Regions from separate parts of the Pantoea sp. SGAir0180 genome, predicted to be linked through region 3. Evidence: predicted binding sites of a transcription regulator. Region 3 holds the regulator's gene; each other region holds the start of a gene.
What was found. The regulator LexA, encoded in region 3, represses DNA repair genes until DNA is damaged. The targets are predictions, from matches to a motif close to TNCTGTATGTACATACAGNA.
Positions count from the first base shown of each region.

Region 1 (5,548 bases), 1.2 Mb from region 3:
AAAGCTGGCGTGGAAGCTGTTAACTTTATTAAGGCGCTGTTGCAGGTCGCTCGACGCATCGGCGAGAACGTTGGCTGACCCCAAAGCGGCCAGCAGGCCTAAGGCGATTACGCGTAATTTCATCTGCTTAAATCCTTATTAAATCGTTTCCCGTTGATCACGTGACTAAGCCTGGTCGCTGTCCTGCGTTTAATACAGGAGAAAAAACCGAAACACTAATCAACTATGGGGGTTAACCGCTAAAAAACAATGAGCCAGTGGAAACTGGCTCATTGTTTTGTGTTTCAAAGCTTATCGTTCAGGCTTTACATATCATGGGGTGGTGGAGAGAGCACTTCACGGTTACCGTTGTGGCCCGGTGACGAGACGATGCCCTGTGCTTCCATCTGTTCAATGATGCGCGCAGCACGGTTATAACCGATACGGAACTGACGCTGTACGCCCGAAATCGAGGCGCGTCGCTTATCCACCACAAAGGCAACAGCCTGATCGAACAACGGATCGAGTTCTTCATCGCTGTCAATGCCGCCCCCGCCTTCACTTTCTTCGCCCGCTGTAATGCTTTCAATATATTGCGGACGCCCGCGCGCTTTCCAGTCCTGCACGACAGCATGTACTTCCTGATCGCGCACAAAGGCACCGTGAACACGCACCGGCATTGATGAGTTGGGCGGCATGTAAAGCATATCGCCCATCCCCAGTAACGATTCTGCACCGCCCTGATCAAGGATGGTTCGCGAGTCAATTTTACTTGAGACAGTAAACGCGATACGGGTAGGAATGTTGGCTTTGATGAGGCCGGTAATGACGTCAACTGACGGACGCTGGGTTGCCAGAACAAGGTGGATTCCCGCCGCACGCGCTTTCTGTGCAAGACGTGCAATCAGTTCTTCCACTTTCTTACCGACAGCCATCATCAAATCGGCGAACTCATCCACCATCACCACGATGTAAGGCAGTTTTTCCAGCACTGGCGGCGTCATATCCATGCTGTCGCCTGGCTTCCAGAACGGATCGGGAATCGGCCGCCCCATTGCATCCGCCTGCGCCACTTTTTCGTTGTAGCCAGCCAGATTACGTACACCTAGCGCCGACATCAGCTTATAGCGACGCTCCATCTCACCGACACTCCAGCGCAGCGCGTTCGCCGCATCTTTCATATCGGTCACGACTTCGGTCAGCAGATGCGGAATGCCTTCGTAAACGGAAAGCTCGAGCATCTTGGGGTCAATCATAATAAAGCGCACGTCTTCCGGCGTGGCTTTATACAGCATGCTGAGGATCATCGCATTCACGCCGACGGACTTACCGGAACCGGTTGTACCCGCTACCAGTAAGTGTGGCATTTTAGCCAGATCGGCGACGACCGGCTGGCCGGCAATATCTTTACCCAGCACCACAGACAGCGGCGAGGGATTGTCACGGAATTTTGGACAATCCAGCACTTCACGCAGGTAAACGGTCTGGCGATGACGGTTGGGTAATTCCAGACCAACATAGGGTTTGCCAGGGATCACTTCAACCACACGCACTGCCGTAGTCGACAGGGAGCGGGCCAAATCGCGTGACAGGTTAGAGATACGCGCCGCTTTTACGCCCGGCGCGAGATCCAGTTCAAAACGGGTAATCACAGGTCCTGGCGAAATGCCCACCACCTCGGCCTTGACGCGGTAGTCACCCAGACGCGCCTCAACCAGTCTTGCTGTCTGCTCAAGGGCGAACATATCAACCGGTTCTTCCTCTTCCGGCGGCGCGGTCAGGAGATCGAGTGACGGTAAGGGTGTAGAAGGTTTTTCGAGTGGCTGCTCGTGACGCATCAGGAAGGGGTGAATCAGGCTGTCATGCACGGATGGCTTCGCCTCCGTGACCGGCTCCGGCTGCTGCGCAGGCGCGGCAAAATGATCGGCCGCAAAGGTCTGGGCCGATTCTACACGCTGAGCCGCAGGCTGTTCTGGTGCAGCCTGAACGTGCTGCCAGGGCTCATGTTGTGGCGCGACCTCGCTGACGTCCGGCGATGCTGCAATGGTGAACAGCGGCTCGACAGGGCCATCGTCGACCAGGTCCTTCATTGGGGAGAAATCGAAGGCCGCTGACGTATCCAGATTGAAAACGGGTGCATTGTCTTCAGGCACCGTTTCATAGCGCTGTTGCTGTTGCTGTGCGAACTGACGCGCCAGCGAGGCCTGCTGCAATGCCAGCTCATCGTCCTCGTGCGCGTCGTCCTGCTGCCAGCTTTCGCCATAGCGTTGCTGCTGCTCTGACTGGAACGCCTGACGCAACTCTGCCTGTTGCAGCGCATCCTGCTCCTCTGCTGACCAGTCAGTGAGTGACGCATCTTCTTTCGTAGGTTGTGATGACGGCAGTTCAGCACGTTTGGCTTTTTCTTCCGCCATACGCTGTGAAGGCAGTTTAATGCCGTACGAGGCCAGCTCACGTCGGGTAGGCAGTTTAACCGGATTAGGCCGCGGCAGCGCCGGACCAATCCCCTGTTTCACCTGTGGATTCGACACCGTTTCAGGGACAGGCTCAAACAGCGGTGAGGATGCTGACGATGCTGCGGTTGCCGCAGCACCGGCGACAGCAGCGCTGTTCAGCGAGGCTGCTGACGTGGCTTCACGCCAGTTACCCATTTTGGGTTCGTCATCCTCATAAGCGGTAAAGTGCGGGGCAGCCGCCGGTGCATCGTCCGGTAACTCAAAGCGGTAGCGCGGCGGTTCAGTGAGAGGCTTCTCCTGTGGCATCGGCTCGCGCGGTGCAGTGTGCGTCACCGGGGCAGGATGAGGCGATGCCGCAACAGGCGAAACAGGTTCAGGCGTCGCTGCAACCTGTTCAGGCTCAGGTGAAGCTGATGGCGCACTGACAGGCGTTGCCGCCATTGTTGCGGCAGCAGGCTGCGCAGGTGCTGTGGCAGTAGCCTGAGCGCTTGCCGTCGGTGTCGTGGTCGCAGATACTTCGGCTGTGGCCGCAACAGCGGCGCGGGTGGCGGTGGCGGCCCTGGCTAACAGTGGATCATGCGCATCCAGATCGGGCTGCGCCTTACGCGGCGCGGTTAGCAATACGTCATCGTCGTCGTCCGTCTGAGCATGAAGGACGGGTGCGCTCTCGTGATAATCGTCTGCTTCGTCCTCTTCATGCCAGGGTTCATCATGACGTGAGCGGTTGCTGGCGAATGTCAGCACGCCCATGACCACGCCACCGATTCTTTCCGCAATGGTTAACCATGACCAGCCCGTATACAGCGTGATCCCTGCGGCCCAGATGCAGAGCAAAGTCAGTGTGCCACCTGCCGGACTGAACCAGGGTGAAATGGCATTACTGACGAGGCTGCCAATGACGCCTCCGGAAGCAAAATACCAGATGTCGTCCGCGTTGAGCGCGGCCATCCCACAGGTGGTGACGACCAGGGCCAGGACACCGATTAAGCGTAAACCAATGGCAAAGTAGTCCACATAATCCTGGTTATCCCGCTGGCGAAACGCTATCCAGCACAGCCCCAGTATGACCGGCGGAATGGCATAGGCCATCACACCAAAGATGAAAAGCAGCGTATCAGCCAGCCATGCGCCGACTGTGCCACCCATGTTATGGATAGGTTCATGCCAGGCCGTTTGCGACCAGCTCGGATCGGAAGGATTAAAGCTGACCAGGGAAACCATCAGGTAGATGGCGAACAATGCCACCAAAATAAGTAACGCTTCCAGCAGACGGCGTCCGCTGCTCAGCGACTGTAACGAAACGTCTTTATCTTCTGTGTATTCCTGGCTCAAGAGATCTCTCCAGGTGCCTGTAAAGTAAGAAACAACAGCGTCGGGCTCACCCGACGCTGGTCCTGTATGTATTCACAGGAGTGTACCGAAATTTCCCAGGCTTTGCACCTGCCACGCATCAGCGCGTTTTGATCACCAGACGATTGCTCTGTTTGACCTCTTCCATCACCACATAAGTACGCGTGTCGTTTACGCCTGGCAGGCGCAGCAAGGTTTCACCCAGCAGCTTGCGGTAAGCGGACATATCAGGCACGCGCGTTTTAAGCAGGTAGTCGAAATCACCAGAAACCAGGTGACACTCTTGAGTTTCCTCAAGTTTTTGCACAGCGGCGTTAAATTGCTCAAACACATCAGGTGCGCCACGATTCAGAGTAATCTCAACAAATACCAGTAATGAAGCATCCAGGTAGTGAGGGTTGAGTTGCGCAGTATAGCCAAGGATGAACCCCTGACGTTCAAGACGGCGTACACGCTCAAGACAAGGTGTAGGAGATAATCCTACACGTTTGGAAAGTTCCACGTTTGAGATGCGACCGTCTTTCTGCAATTCATTGAGAATGTTTCTGTCGATCCTGTCGAGATCCTTACCGGGGCGTTTCTTATTATCTACCATTATTATTGTCTCTCTTCATTCCTTCCCTTTACCTGCCATCCCCTGAAAACGGTCATTGTTCGGGGCATTTTTGAAGTGAAATAACGGCGTCTGAGCGCATTCGTACCTATTTGTATGACGCATGCTGTCTGTCCACCGCATGCGTCATGACCAATATCAGACGATAAAATTCGTTCGGTACTCTGCCCAAAACGCGGCGGCAACACCCGTTTTGTTCAGACTAAGTTATTCGCTTCTCACACTGTTTTCGCAAATGCGCAGGCGATTGTCAAAGTAAAATGTCTAAATTCAGGACAAGATGCCAGACACTTCGCTGGGTCACTGTTTTTAAATGAGTATTTTCGTGCGATGGTGGTCTGTAAACTGAATTTTTGCCCCCTTTTGGCACAGGAGGCAGGCGAAAAAGCCATTCATCGTCTACGCCGTTTGCAGCAATCGCTAACAAAAGTGCGCAAGTGTTGTCTTTGCTACGGCATATTCCCTACAATCGCAGGTTATGTCAGGTGAATAAAACTGAGGAACGCATGAGTACGGCTAAACACAGTAAGTTGCTCATTTTGGGCTCTGGTCCGGCAGGTTATACCGCGGCCGTCTATGCTGCACGCGCCAATTTGAATCCAGTACTGATTACCGGGCTGGAAAAAGGCGGTCAGCTGACCACCACGACGGAAGTGGAAAACTGGCCGGGCGACCCGCATGATCTGACAGGTCCCTCGCTGATGGAACGTATGCATGAGCATGCCGAGAAATTTAACACGGAAATTATTTTCGATCATATTCATACGGTCGATCTGCAGAACCGTCCCTTCCGTCTGACCGGTGACAGTGGCGAATATACTGCCGATGCGCTGATTATTGCCACGGGTGCATCAGCACGCTATCTGGGCTTACCGTCGGAAGACGCTTTTAAAGGCAAAGGCGTTTCGGCCTGTGCGACCTGTGATGGTTTCTTCTACCGCAACCAAAAAGTCGCCGTTATCGGTGGCGGAAACACCGCGGTTGAAGAAGCACTTTATCTGGCGAATATCGCCTCTGAAGTGCATTTAATTCACCGCCGCGACAGCTTCCGCGCAGAGAAAATCCTTATTGATCGTCTGATGGAAAAAGTCAGCAACGGCAATATCGTGTTGCATACACACAGAACGCTGGAAGAAGTGGTCGGCGATCA
Region 1 covers NZ_CP028071.1:2,345,109-2,350,656, forward strand. The annotation lists gene lolA (outer membrane lipoprotein chaperone LolA) at 1-123, opposite strand, end outside; gene C1N58_RS10950 (DNA translocase FtsK 4TM domain-containing protein) at 306-3,767, opposite strand; gene lrp (leucine-responsive transcriptional regulator Lrp) at 3,886-4,380, opposite strand; gene trxB (thioredoxin-disulfide reductase) at 4,905-5,548, shown strand, end outside.
Region 1: a site for LexA is predicted at 3,828-3,847, ahead of C1N58_RS10950 (DNA translocase FtsK 4TM domain-containing protein). Genes of this name have one in related genera too.

Region 2 (5,548 bases), 1.5 Mb from region 3:
CATACTGATTACTGATGTGCCGCCCATCCCGGTTACCGGCACGGCGAGTGCGCCCAGAGTGAACATCGTCACGCCAATGACAGCCGAGGCGCTACCGGCACGTTGCCCCTGACTTTGCATCGCCAGTGAGGCGGCGGTGGTGGCAATGACACCATTGCTGGCAATCGAAAAGAACAGCGCAACCAGCAGCAGCGGGAGCGGGGCGTGCGTTAACCCGGCGGCCAGCAGCGCGCTGGAGGCCACGAATGCCAGCATCAGGCCGCCTTTCAGGACGCGATATTCACCCCACAGCGGGCAGAGACGGGCGCTGGTCTGCGAGGCAATCACTAAACCGATACCGTTGGCGGCAAAGCAAAAGCTGAACGCCTGGGGCGACAGACCGTAGATTTCCTGCAGCACGAACGGCGATGCGCCGATATAGGCGAACATGCCCGACATCATAAACCCTTGCGTCAGGCAGAAACCCATAAAGGCACGGTGGGTGATGACCTGCCCCAGCGCAGCATAAGCAGCAAAAACCGAGCCCTGACTCCGCCGATCAACGGGCAGACTTTCATGCAGTTTCCCGCGCGCCAGCAGGATGAGCAAAATGGCGATGCCGCTCAGCACAACAAAAATACCGCGCCAGTCCAGCACGGTCATCAGGGCTCCGCCCAGTACGGGGGCGCCAATAGGGGCAAGGCCGTTAACCAGCATCAGCAGCGCAAAAAAGCGCGTCAGTTCATGGCCATTGTACATATCGCGCGCTACCGCCCGTGACAGCACCGCACCGCCCGCTCCCGCTAATCCCTGAAACAGACGAGCCAGTAACAGTTGATCGATAGTCTGGGCAAGGGCGCAGCCCAGCGACGCGATAAACAACAACGTCAGTGACAGGGTCAGAGGGCGCAGACGACCAAATTTGTCGCTCATGGGACCAAACAGAAGCTGACCGGCGCCCAGTCCCAGCAGGCCGGCGGTAAGGCTGAGCTGTGCCGTAGACGTTGGCGTAGCCAGGTCACTGGCTAACTGCGGCAGGGCGGGCAGATACAGATCGATGCACAACGGTCCCAGCGCAGCCAGTAATCCCAGGGTGATGGCGTAAACCAGCCGGTTGGGTGAGGAAAGCGTCATTTGGCCTCTGATGATAATGTTTAAGTGACGTTGTCACAAAAGTGCATTCAGCGCGTCTTTTGTGCCTGTAAAAACGGCACTGGCCAACACGCAATGGTGCAGTGAGCCAGCATGCCTGGTCTGTTCTGGCGCATTTTAACAAATCCCGCGAGACAGATTGAGTTTAAGTCTGTCATTAACTTGATAAAAACCGTTTTATGTTCCAGGCTTTTCACCACATGGACAAAAAATGAGGAACAACAAGATGAATAAAGTGATGGGATGTATCGCTGCAGCGCTGACGCTGGCTGCGCTCTCTGGTTGTACGACTTACGATCGTGCGGAAAGCTACGTGACTAAGCCAGTGGTTAAGGACGTCAAAAAAGGCATGACCCGCCAGCAGGTCCGTCAGATTGCTGGCCCTGCTTCAACTGAAATCACCATGGTGCATGCGCGCGGTACCTGTCAGACCTATGTGATTGGCGAGCGTGACGGTAAAGCACAGACTTACTTCGTCAGCTATAACGATATGGGTCGCGTGATGAACTACGGCTTCCAGAGCTGTGCTGAATACGATACCGATCCGCAGGTTAAGCAGTAAATTTTCGCTGACCTGAAAAAACGGCTCGCTTATGGCGAGCCGTTTTTTTATCTCTACAGTCCAGCCGGACGCGGCACTTCAACGTAGCTGCCGTTAATCTCCCGCTGATAGTAATGCCCGTCCTGCACGTAGAACCGTCTGCCATTAAAATCCAGCACCCGCATACCGCCGACGCTGCTGACATAGGTCGGAGCAGGCGGCTCAACAACCACGTACTCATCACCGTGTCGCTGATAATAACTGCCATTCAGCAAATAGTAGGTTAATCCCCCAATCAGAACCGCCGTTGCCGCCAGTGGCAGAACGTGGAAATGGTCAGGACCATGCCAGCGTGGCGCAGGACCATGCCAGCCTGGGCCGGGCCGGTACCAGTGAGGGCCGGGCCCCCAGTCGCCGGGGCGCGCAAACACTGCGCTGGGCGTAATCATCGCTAACGCGAGGAATGAAGCGATAACCGTTTTCATGTGCATTCTCCTGCTGTGACTCGCTGCAGAATTCTCCTTTTAGCGTCCAAAAACAAGCAGAAAGCGCACGTATTATTGCCCCTTTACCACGCTTAACGTTTCCTTAACGTGAATGTAAAGAGAGAGGGGAAATAAGGAGAAACAGGCAGGGAAAAGGGAGAAGACCTGGCACCGGGTGCCAGGTCAGATGTGATTAGCTGTGCTCTAATTCACGGTGTTCGTCTTGCTCAAGAACGCGTCGGTCTGTCAGGCCCAGCCAGCGACTGGTCAGGGAACCTGCGGTCATTGCACCATTCACGTTCAACGCGGTTCTGCCCATATCGATCAACGGCTCGATCGAAATCAGCAGCGCGACCAGCGTGACGGGCAGGCCCATCGCGGGCAGCACGATTAACGCCGCGAAAGTCGCGCCACCGCCGACACCGGCAACGCCCGCTGAGCTCAACGTCACAATGCCCACCAGGGTGGCAATCCACAGCGGATCAAACGGGTTAATGCCCACTGTCGGCGCTACCATCACGGCCAGCATGGTCGGATAAAGACCGGCACAACCGTTCTGCCCGATCGTAGCGCCAAACGACGCCGAGAAACTGGCAATGGATTCCGGCACGCCCAGACGACGGGTTTGCGCTTCCACGTTCAGCGGAATGCTGGCGGCACTGGAGCGGCTGGTGAAGGCAAAGGTCAGCACGGGCCAGACTTTGCGGAAAAAGCGCATAGGGTTGATGCCGTTTACGGACAGCAGCAGACCGTGTACCACAAACATAATGCCCAGGCCCAGATAGGATGCGACCACGAAGCTACCCAGCTTAATGATGTCCTGCAGGTTCGATCCGGCAACTACTTTAGTCATCAGCGCCAGCACGCCGTAAGGCGTCAGTTTCATGATCAGGCGCACCAGCTTCATCACCCATGACTGCAGCGTATCGATCGCCGTCAGGACACGCTGGCCTTTCACTTCGTCATCTTTAAGCAGGTGCAGGGCCGCCACGCCTAAAAAGGCTGCGAAGATGACGACACTGATAATCGAGGTGGGGCTGGCACCGGTTAAATCGGCAAAGGGGTTTTTCGGGATAAAGGACAGGATAAGCTGCGCCGCCGTCAGATCGGCCACTTTGCCTACATAGTTATTCTGGATGGCACTCAGACGCGCCGTTTCCTGGGCACCCTGTACCAGGCCGGTTGCATTAAGATGGAACAGCCCGGTCACGAAAACCCCGACCAGCGCCGCAATCGCGGTCGTAAACAGCAGCACCCCAATGGTCAGGAAACTGATTTTGCCCAGCGAAGAGGCGTTATGCAGGCGCGCCACCGCGCTCAGAATTGAGACAAAGACCAGCGGCATCACGATCATCTGCAACAGCTGGACATAGCCGTTACCGACCACGTTAAACCAGCCAATTGACGCTTTGACCGTATCGCTGTTACTGCCGTAAATAAACTGCAGCGCCAGGCCAAACGCGACGCCAAACACTAACCCGACCAGCACTTTTTTTGACAGACTCCAGTTGGCGCGGCTCAGGCGTGACAGCAGAAGCAGCAGCACCACAAAGGCAATGATATTAAGCGTTAAAGGGATATCCATAGAAACTCCGAATCATGCAGCATTCCCCTGGTAAGGAAAGCAAAAGTAGTTATTGTTCATACAGGTGTCCGGAAATGGTATCAGGTGAATTTAGTGCGATCTTATATCCAAATGGAATAGCTTATAACTTTGCTTGAGCGGCCAGTGGCTCAGGAGCCGGAATGCCCGGACAGGAGGCGGCTGACGCCGTTTTGCAAGGTATCAAATACCTGAGTGGGCCAGCCATTTTCGCCAAACGCAGGCATCCCTAGCGGGAACCACAGCGCGTAAGCCATCAGGCACAGGCACAGAGCGCGCTCCAGTTGATTGCCTTTTTGGCTGTTCAGAATGGGCAGACGAAAACGCCAGCGACAGGGCCAGAGCAGAGGAACGCCGGCCGGAGTGAGCATATCGGCCACAATGTGGCTCAGGTAACCCAGCGTCATGCCCTGCAGAACATCGGCGGGCACCGGCCAGCTTTTCGGCACGTTAATCTGGAACAGCCACAGGCCAGCCGCGACGGCAAGCAGGCTGTGGGTGAACCCGCGATGACCAAATGCCCGGGCAATGGGATGCGACAACCAGCGCAGGCGCTGGCCCAGCAAGGACTTAGGATGATCGATGTCAGGCAGCAGGCAGGTCAGCAGGCTGGCGGGAATTAAATGCCACCAGTCCGCCTGAGCCATCACCGGGGTGAGCTCGGCCCGTTTCGCAAAAATGGCGCTGGCAACTGCAAAAAAGATATGGCCTTCGGCCGTCATGATAAACCTGGCTGCAAAAGAAACTGTCAATGCATCCAGTATAGGGATTTATCCAGTAAATGAGAACCTGTGACGCTGTAACGAAGCGTTAATTTTTAAGGGGATGCAACAGGTTACAGCGCCTTTGCGGTTAAGCCTGCAAATGCTCCCGCGTTAACTGCGTCAGGCTGCTCAGCTTCACGTCGGCAAGCGCCCAGCGGGTATCATCCTGATGGCTGGCTGCCGGAATCACAATTGATCGCATTCGTGCGGCTTTGCTTGCTACCATGCCGTTCACCGAATCTTCCAGCGCGACGCAGTGAAGCGGATCAATGCCCAGCGCCTCGGCGGCGTTGAGGTAGACCTGCGGATGCGGCTTGCTGTAGGGCAGATGTTCGGCGGAAGACAGCACATCAAAATAGTGATTCAGGTTAAACATCGCCAGTACCTGTTCCAGCATGAAGCGGGGCGATGCGGAAACCAGGCCGGTCTTCAGGCCGTGCTGTTTGCACAATGAGAGGGCGGACTCAACACCGGGCAGAAGCGGGCGGTTTATCGCAATCAGTTCCATTGCACGGGCGATGATACGCTGTGTGACCGCTTCCTGACTTGGTCCCGACCAGGGCAACGTTTCGTACCACATGCGCACCGTCTGATCGATACGTAATCCGAGCGTATCAGGTAATTCGTGGCGTCGGGTCAAATCGATATTCAGGGTTGAGAAGATGTCCATTTCAGCCTGATCCCAGAGAGGTTCAGAATCAATCAACAATCCATCCATATCAAATAAAGCTGCAAAAACAGGGCGGTGGTAAGACATGTGTCGCTCCTTAAAAAGTTCAGGCTACCTTAGCATGAACACAGGGTTGGTGCGCAGATGAGGCGAAACGGGCGCAGACCGCTCTTTTTTTTGGGAAAATTCTGCAAGGGCAGGTAGACTGAAGCAAATGGGATTTTGGGTTCAGGAGATATCATGACCTATCAACAGGCTGGCCGCATTGCCATCCTTAAGCGTGTCGCTGGCTGGGTGATTTTTTTACTCGCGTTGCTGTCTACCATCATTTCACTGCTGAGCTTTTTGTTTAAG
Region 2 covers NZ_CP028071.1:1,952,909-1,958,456, reverse strand. The annotation lists gene C1N58_RS09160 (multidrug effflux MFS transporter) at 1-1,113, opposite strand, end outside; gene osmE (osmotically-inducible lipoprotein OsmE) at 1,358-1,693, shown strand; gene C1N58_RS09150 (DUF6515 family protein) at 1,747-2,157, opposite strand; gene C1N58_RS09145 (L-cystine transporter) at 2,351-3,742, opposite strand; gene C1N58_RS09140 (metal-dependent hydrolase) at 3,892-4,482, opposite strand; gene hxpB (hexitol phosphatase HxpB) at 4,613-5,281, opposite strand; gene C1N58_RS09130 (YniB family protein) at 5,435-5,548, shown strand, end outside.
Region 2: a site for LexA is predicted at 4,504-4,523, ahead of C1N58_RS09140 (metal-dependent hydrolase). Genes of this name have one in related genera too.

Region 3 (5,548 bases):
CACCCGCCCATACATCGGTGATGCTGGTCTGCGATCGCTGTGCACTGGTCACGGAAAAGCAGGCGCAGGGCGCAGAAAAAATCATCGCATCACTGGCGCAAGAGGCAAGCTTTGTCCTGCGGCATAGCGTGATAGAGGCGCACGGGTTATGTGAAAACTGTGCGGAAGTTGAAGCCTGTGAACAGCATGAACATTGTGATCATGACCATCAGGCTGACGGGAAGAAACGCAGTAAACGAAGTTAATTGCACATCCTTGTGCGGTCTGGCCGGCATGAGCGTACCGGCCCGGGTAGGAGCATCCCTGAATAACGTGATTACCAGCGGTAATCCTTGTTGTGACCTTCCCAGTCCGTTACTTCTTTCTCCGCCTGATCTTTCGCGTAGCCGTAACGTTCCTGAATTTTGCCGACCAGCTGATCGCGTTTACCTTCAATGACTTGCATGTCATCATCGGTCAGCTTGCCCCATTTTTCTTTCATTTTTCCTTTGAACTGTTTCCAGTTACCACTCGCTTCGTCTTTATTCATTGCAGACCTCCACGTCATCCTTCGATTTCGTTTTATTTTGCCATCAGGCAAAATTACGATATAAAGCGCTGTTTAATAGCGCCATTCAAAGATAATTGTAGTAGCTAATTTCAGTTTTGCCGGAAAAAATGAAAATTTTATGTATCCTGCGTCATATTTCAGGCAAGTTGCTCAGGCGCTAAACCAGGTGCCATTGCGCCAGTGCCTGCGCCAGACCAGCCAAAGTGACAGGCCGCGAAGCGCCAGAAAAACGGCTATCGCCAGCCATAAGCCGTGATTACCGATAAAAGGCACGGTTAACAGCGTCAGGAAATAGCCCAGTGCGGCAATCGCCATACTGTTGCGCATTTCTCTTCCGCGCGTCGCACCAATAAACATGCCATCCAGCAGATAGCACCAGACGCCAACCAGCGGCATGACAACCTGCCACGGCAGAAAGCGGTCAGCCGCCTGTTGAAGTGCGGGAATCGATGTCAGGAGAGCCACGATCTGATAGCCACAAACAGCATAGACCACGGAGAAAAACAGCGCGACTGACAGTGCCTGACGGCAGGCAGCAATCCATACCAGTTGCAACCGGCTGCCGTCTTTTGCGCCGTGTGTCTCACCAGCAAAAGCTTCGACGGCGTAAGCAAAGCCATCCAGCGCATAGGCGGTAAACGTCATGAACATCAGCAGGATGGCATTTACCGCCACCACATCAGGTCCGATATGCGTTCCCAGCACGGTCAGAGAGGCAAAGCAAAGCTGTAACAGTAAGGTACGCAGCAGGATGTCGCGATTCAGGCGAAGCAGGCGGTGGATATCGCCACGCCAGCTATGGACCAGACTGTGCAGCGTGATGCCGCGCAGCGCCAGCACGCGCCAGACCATAAGTGCCCCAACCAGCAACGTCGCATACTCCGCGATAGCCGTCGCGGCTGCAGCCCCGGCGACGCCCCAGTGCAGCACCAGCACCAGCCAGAGGTCCAGCAGAATATTGATAACGTTGCCCACCACCAGCAGGATGACCGGCGCTCTGGCATACTGTACGCCCAGCAGCCAGCCCAGAATCACCAGGTTAGCCAGCATGGCGGGCGCACTGAGCCAGCGAATATGGATAAACAGCGCAGCCTGCTCAAGCACAGCGGCCTCTCCGCCGATAAAGCGGGTTGCTAATGCCGTGACAGGATGACGCAGGGCAATAAACAGGCTGCCGGCCAGTAAGGCAATGATCAGGGGCTGTGCCAATGCGCGCGCCAGCGCCGTTTTGTCGCCCGCGCCAAACGCCTGAGCCGTCAGGCCTGTCGTGCTCATACGCAGAAAAAGCAGCAGCATGAAGATAAAACTGGTAACGGTCGTCCCGACCGCAACGCCGCCCAGATAAACCGGGCTGTCGAGATGGCCAATAACGGCTGTATCGACTAAACCGAGCAGAGGAACGGTGATATTTGACAGGATCATGGGCAGCGCCAGCCGCCACAGTTTTTTATCAGTAGCTGTCAGGAAGCGCATGTAACGTCCGTGCAATGCGCCGCTGGTGTTGCAGATGAACCCACAGCGGCAAAACAGGGGCAGACTGGGTAACGTCAAGGTTGACGTAAAGAGCCAACCTTAAGAAGAGTTATAACCACTCACCGTTACGTACGATGCCAACCGCCAGACCTTCAACCGTCAGCGACTGCGCACGCGTATCGACAATGATAGGCTCAAAATCCGTATTTTCAGGTAACAGATGCACCACTGATCCCTGCTTTTTCCAGCGCTTCACGGTGACTTCGTCATCAATGCGCGCTACCACCACCTGACCATTACGCACTTCCTGCGTTTTATGCACGGCCAGCAAATCACCATCCATGATGCCAATGTCTTTCATTGACATGCCGCTAACGCGCAGCAGGAAATCGGCAGAGGGCTTGAACATGTCTGGATCCACTTTGTAGTGGGTTTCGATATGTTCCTGGGCCAGCAACGGCTCACCCGCCGCAACGCGCCCAATGAGTGGCAGGCCATCTGAAGGTTCTTCTTCCATTAACAAACGGATACCGCGGGACGCACCAGAGACGATTTCAATCACGCCTTTACGCGACAGCGCTTTCAGATGCTCTTCTGCCGCGTTAGGTGAGCGGAAGCCCAGTTGCGCAGCAATTTCTGCACGCGTAGGCGGCATGCCCGTTTGATTAATGTGGTCGCGAATCAAGTCGTAGACCTGTTGCTGCCTGCTGGTTAATGCTTTCATCCCGCCCCCTGGTTGTTTATACAGTCGCTGTGAGTATATACAGGTATTGGTGAAATGGAAACCAAAAGTCAGGCCAAAATCAGTAATTTGACGGGAGATGGAATGCTTATCGCAAATGCGACCAAAGTAGCGTTCCCCAAACGAACAGGGCCAGTACTATTGCCAGCAAAACAGCGGCCGATCCCATATCTTTGGCACGGCCGGCAAGAGGATGTCGTTCCTGCCCTGTGCGGTCCACCACTGCTTCGATGGCGCTGTTCAGAACTTCAACAATCATCACCAGCATGACCGCGCCAATCATCAGGATGCGCGAAATAGTATCGACATCCAGCCAGCAGGCCAGGATAATTGCCGCCAGTGAAATTACGGCTTCCTGGCGGAAGGCAGCTTCATGCTGCCAGGCGGCGCGAAGACCTTGCCATGAGTAGCCAGCCGCTTTCACAATCCGGGTAATGCCGGTGACATTATTTGTCATGATAAAGGAACTCTTTTCAAAGGATTGACGTCAATACCGGGCAGCGCACAATTGTCGCTGTCACAGATTTTTGCTGCGCGTTCTGATATGCTTGCGCCGCTTTGCTAACAAGAGGCTTCATGTTGTCTATGTCAGGTTGGCGTAAAATTTTTTATAAATTGCTGAACTTACCCCTTTCATTTCTGGTAAAGAGTAAGGCCATTCCGGCTGATCCCGTCTCCGAACATGGGCTGGATCCTACCCGGCCTATTATGTATGTCCTGCCTTATGATTCAAAGGCCGATCTCCTGACTTTACGCGCGCAGTGCATCCGGCACGATCTGCCTGATCCGCTTATTCCGCTGGAGATAGACGGCGCCCTGTTGCCGCGTCATGTCTTTATTAATGACGGTCCGCGTGTGTTCCCCTATTTCGTGCCCAGCCTTGAATCGGTCAAAATCTTCCACGAGTATCTTGATCTGCACCGCAGCAACCCTGAACTTGATGTTCAGATGTTACCGGTTTCAGTCATGTTTGGCCGTGCGCCGGGTCGGGAAGTCCAGGGCGACGATCATCCGCCTCATTTGCGGCTCCTTAACGGCATTCAAAAATTCTTTGCCGTTCTCTGGCATGGCCGCGACAGTTTTGTGCGTTTTTCGCCCACGGTCTCCCTGCGTCGTATGGCGACCGAACACGGTACCGACAAGTCGATTGCGCAGAAGCTGGCTCGCGTAGCGCGCATCCACTTTGCCCGTCAGCGCCTGGCCGCGGTGGGACCGCGTCTGCCGGCTCGCCAGGATTTATTCAATCGCCTGTTGCAGTCGAAAGCGATTGAAAAAGCCGTGGAAGACGAGGCGCGTAGCAAGAAAATCTCCCATGAGAAAGCGCAGCAAAACGCCATTGAAATGATGGAAGAAATTGCGGCCAACTTTTCCTACGAAGCGATTCGTATCACCGACCGCGTGATGGGTTGGCTCTGGAGCCGACTCTATCAGGGGATCAACGTTAACGGCGGTGAGCGGGTACGTCAGCTGGCGCAGGACGGCCATGAAATTGTTTATGTGCCTTGCCACCGCAGCCATATGGACTACCTGCTACTGTCTTATGTGCTGTATCACCAGGGCCTGGTTCCGCCGCATATTGCCGCAGGGATTAACCTGAACTTCTGGCCTGCCGGGCCGATTTTCCGTCGTCTGGGTGCCTTCTTTATTCGTCGTACCTTTAAAGGCAACAAGCTCTATTCAACCGTGTTCCGTGAATACCTTGGCGAGCTCTTTACCCGCGGCTATTCCGTCGAGTATTTCGTGGAAGGTGGACGCTCACGTACCGGCCGACTGCTGGATCCGAAAACCGGCACCCTCTCTATGACGCTGCAGGCCATGCTGCGCGGCGGCACGCGACCTATTACGTTAGTGCCCATTTACATCGGTTATGAACATGTAATGGAAGTGGGTACTTACGCTAAAGAGCTACGCGGTGCGGCAAAAGAGAAAGAAGGCTTTATGCAGATGGTGCGCGGCCTGCGTAAGCTGCGCAACCTGGGCCAGGGTTATGTGAACTTTGGTGAGCCGTTGCCGCTGATCAACTATCTGAACAAGCGCGTACCGGAATGGCGTGAGTCTATCGATCCCATTGAAGCGCAACGTCCGGGCTGGTTAACGCCAACGGCCAATGATATCGCCGCCACCATCATGGTACGTATTAATGAAGCCGGGGCCGCGAACGCCATGAACCTGTGCGTAACGGCACTGCTCGCTTCACGCCAGCGTTCACTGACCCGTGAACAGCTGATTGAGCAGCTGGAATGCTATACCCAGTTATTACGTAATGTGCCCTACTCGCCGGATGCCACTTTGCCTGACATGTCTGCGGAAGCGTTGCTGGATCACGCGCTGAGTATGAACAAGTTTGAGAGTGAGAAGGACAGCATTGGCGACATCATTATTCTGCCGCGCGAGCAGGCGGTGCTGATGACCTATTACCGGAATAACATCCACCATATGTTGGTGATGCCCTCTCTGATTGCGACCATCATCCAGCAGCACCGTAACCTGAGCGAAGCCGAACTGCTGCGCCAGGTCAGCCTGATTTACCCCATGCTGAAGAGCGAGCTGTTCCTGCGCTGGGGCAACGACCAGCTGCCGCAGCTGCTGGCTGACTTATGCCAGGAGCTGGCGCGCCAGGGACTGATTACCGTTGAGGCAGGTCTGCTGTCGTTCAACACGGCACGTTACCGTACGCTGCAGTTGCTGGCTGCCGGTGTACGTGAAACGCTGCAACGTTACGCCATCACCTTCTCGATTCTCAGCGCCAAGCCCACCATCAACCGCGGCACGCTGGAAAAAGA
Region 3 covers NZ_CP028071.1:3,499,768-3,505,315, forward strand. The annotation lists gene zur (zinc uptake transcriptional repressor Zur) at 1-245, shown strand, start outside; gene C1N58_RS16455 (CsbD family protein) at 317-529, opposite strand; gene dinF (MATE family efflux transporter DinF) at 701-2,023, opposite strand; gene lexA (transcriptional repressor LexA) at 2,133-2,747, opposite strand; gene C1N58_RS16470 (diacylglycerol kinase) at 2,854-3,222, opposite strand; gene plsB (glycerol-3-phosphate 1-O-acyltransferase PlsB) at 3,351-5,548, shown strand, end outside.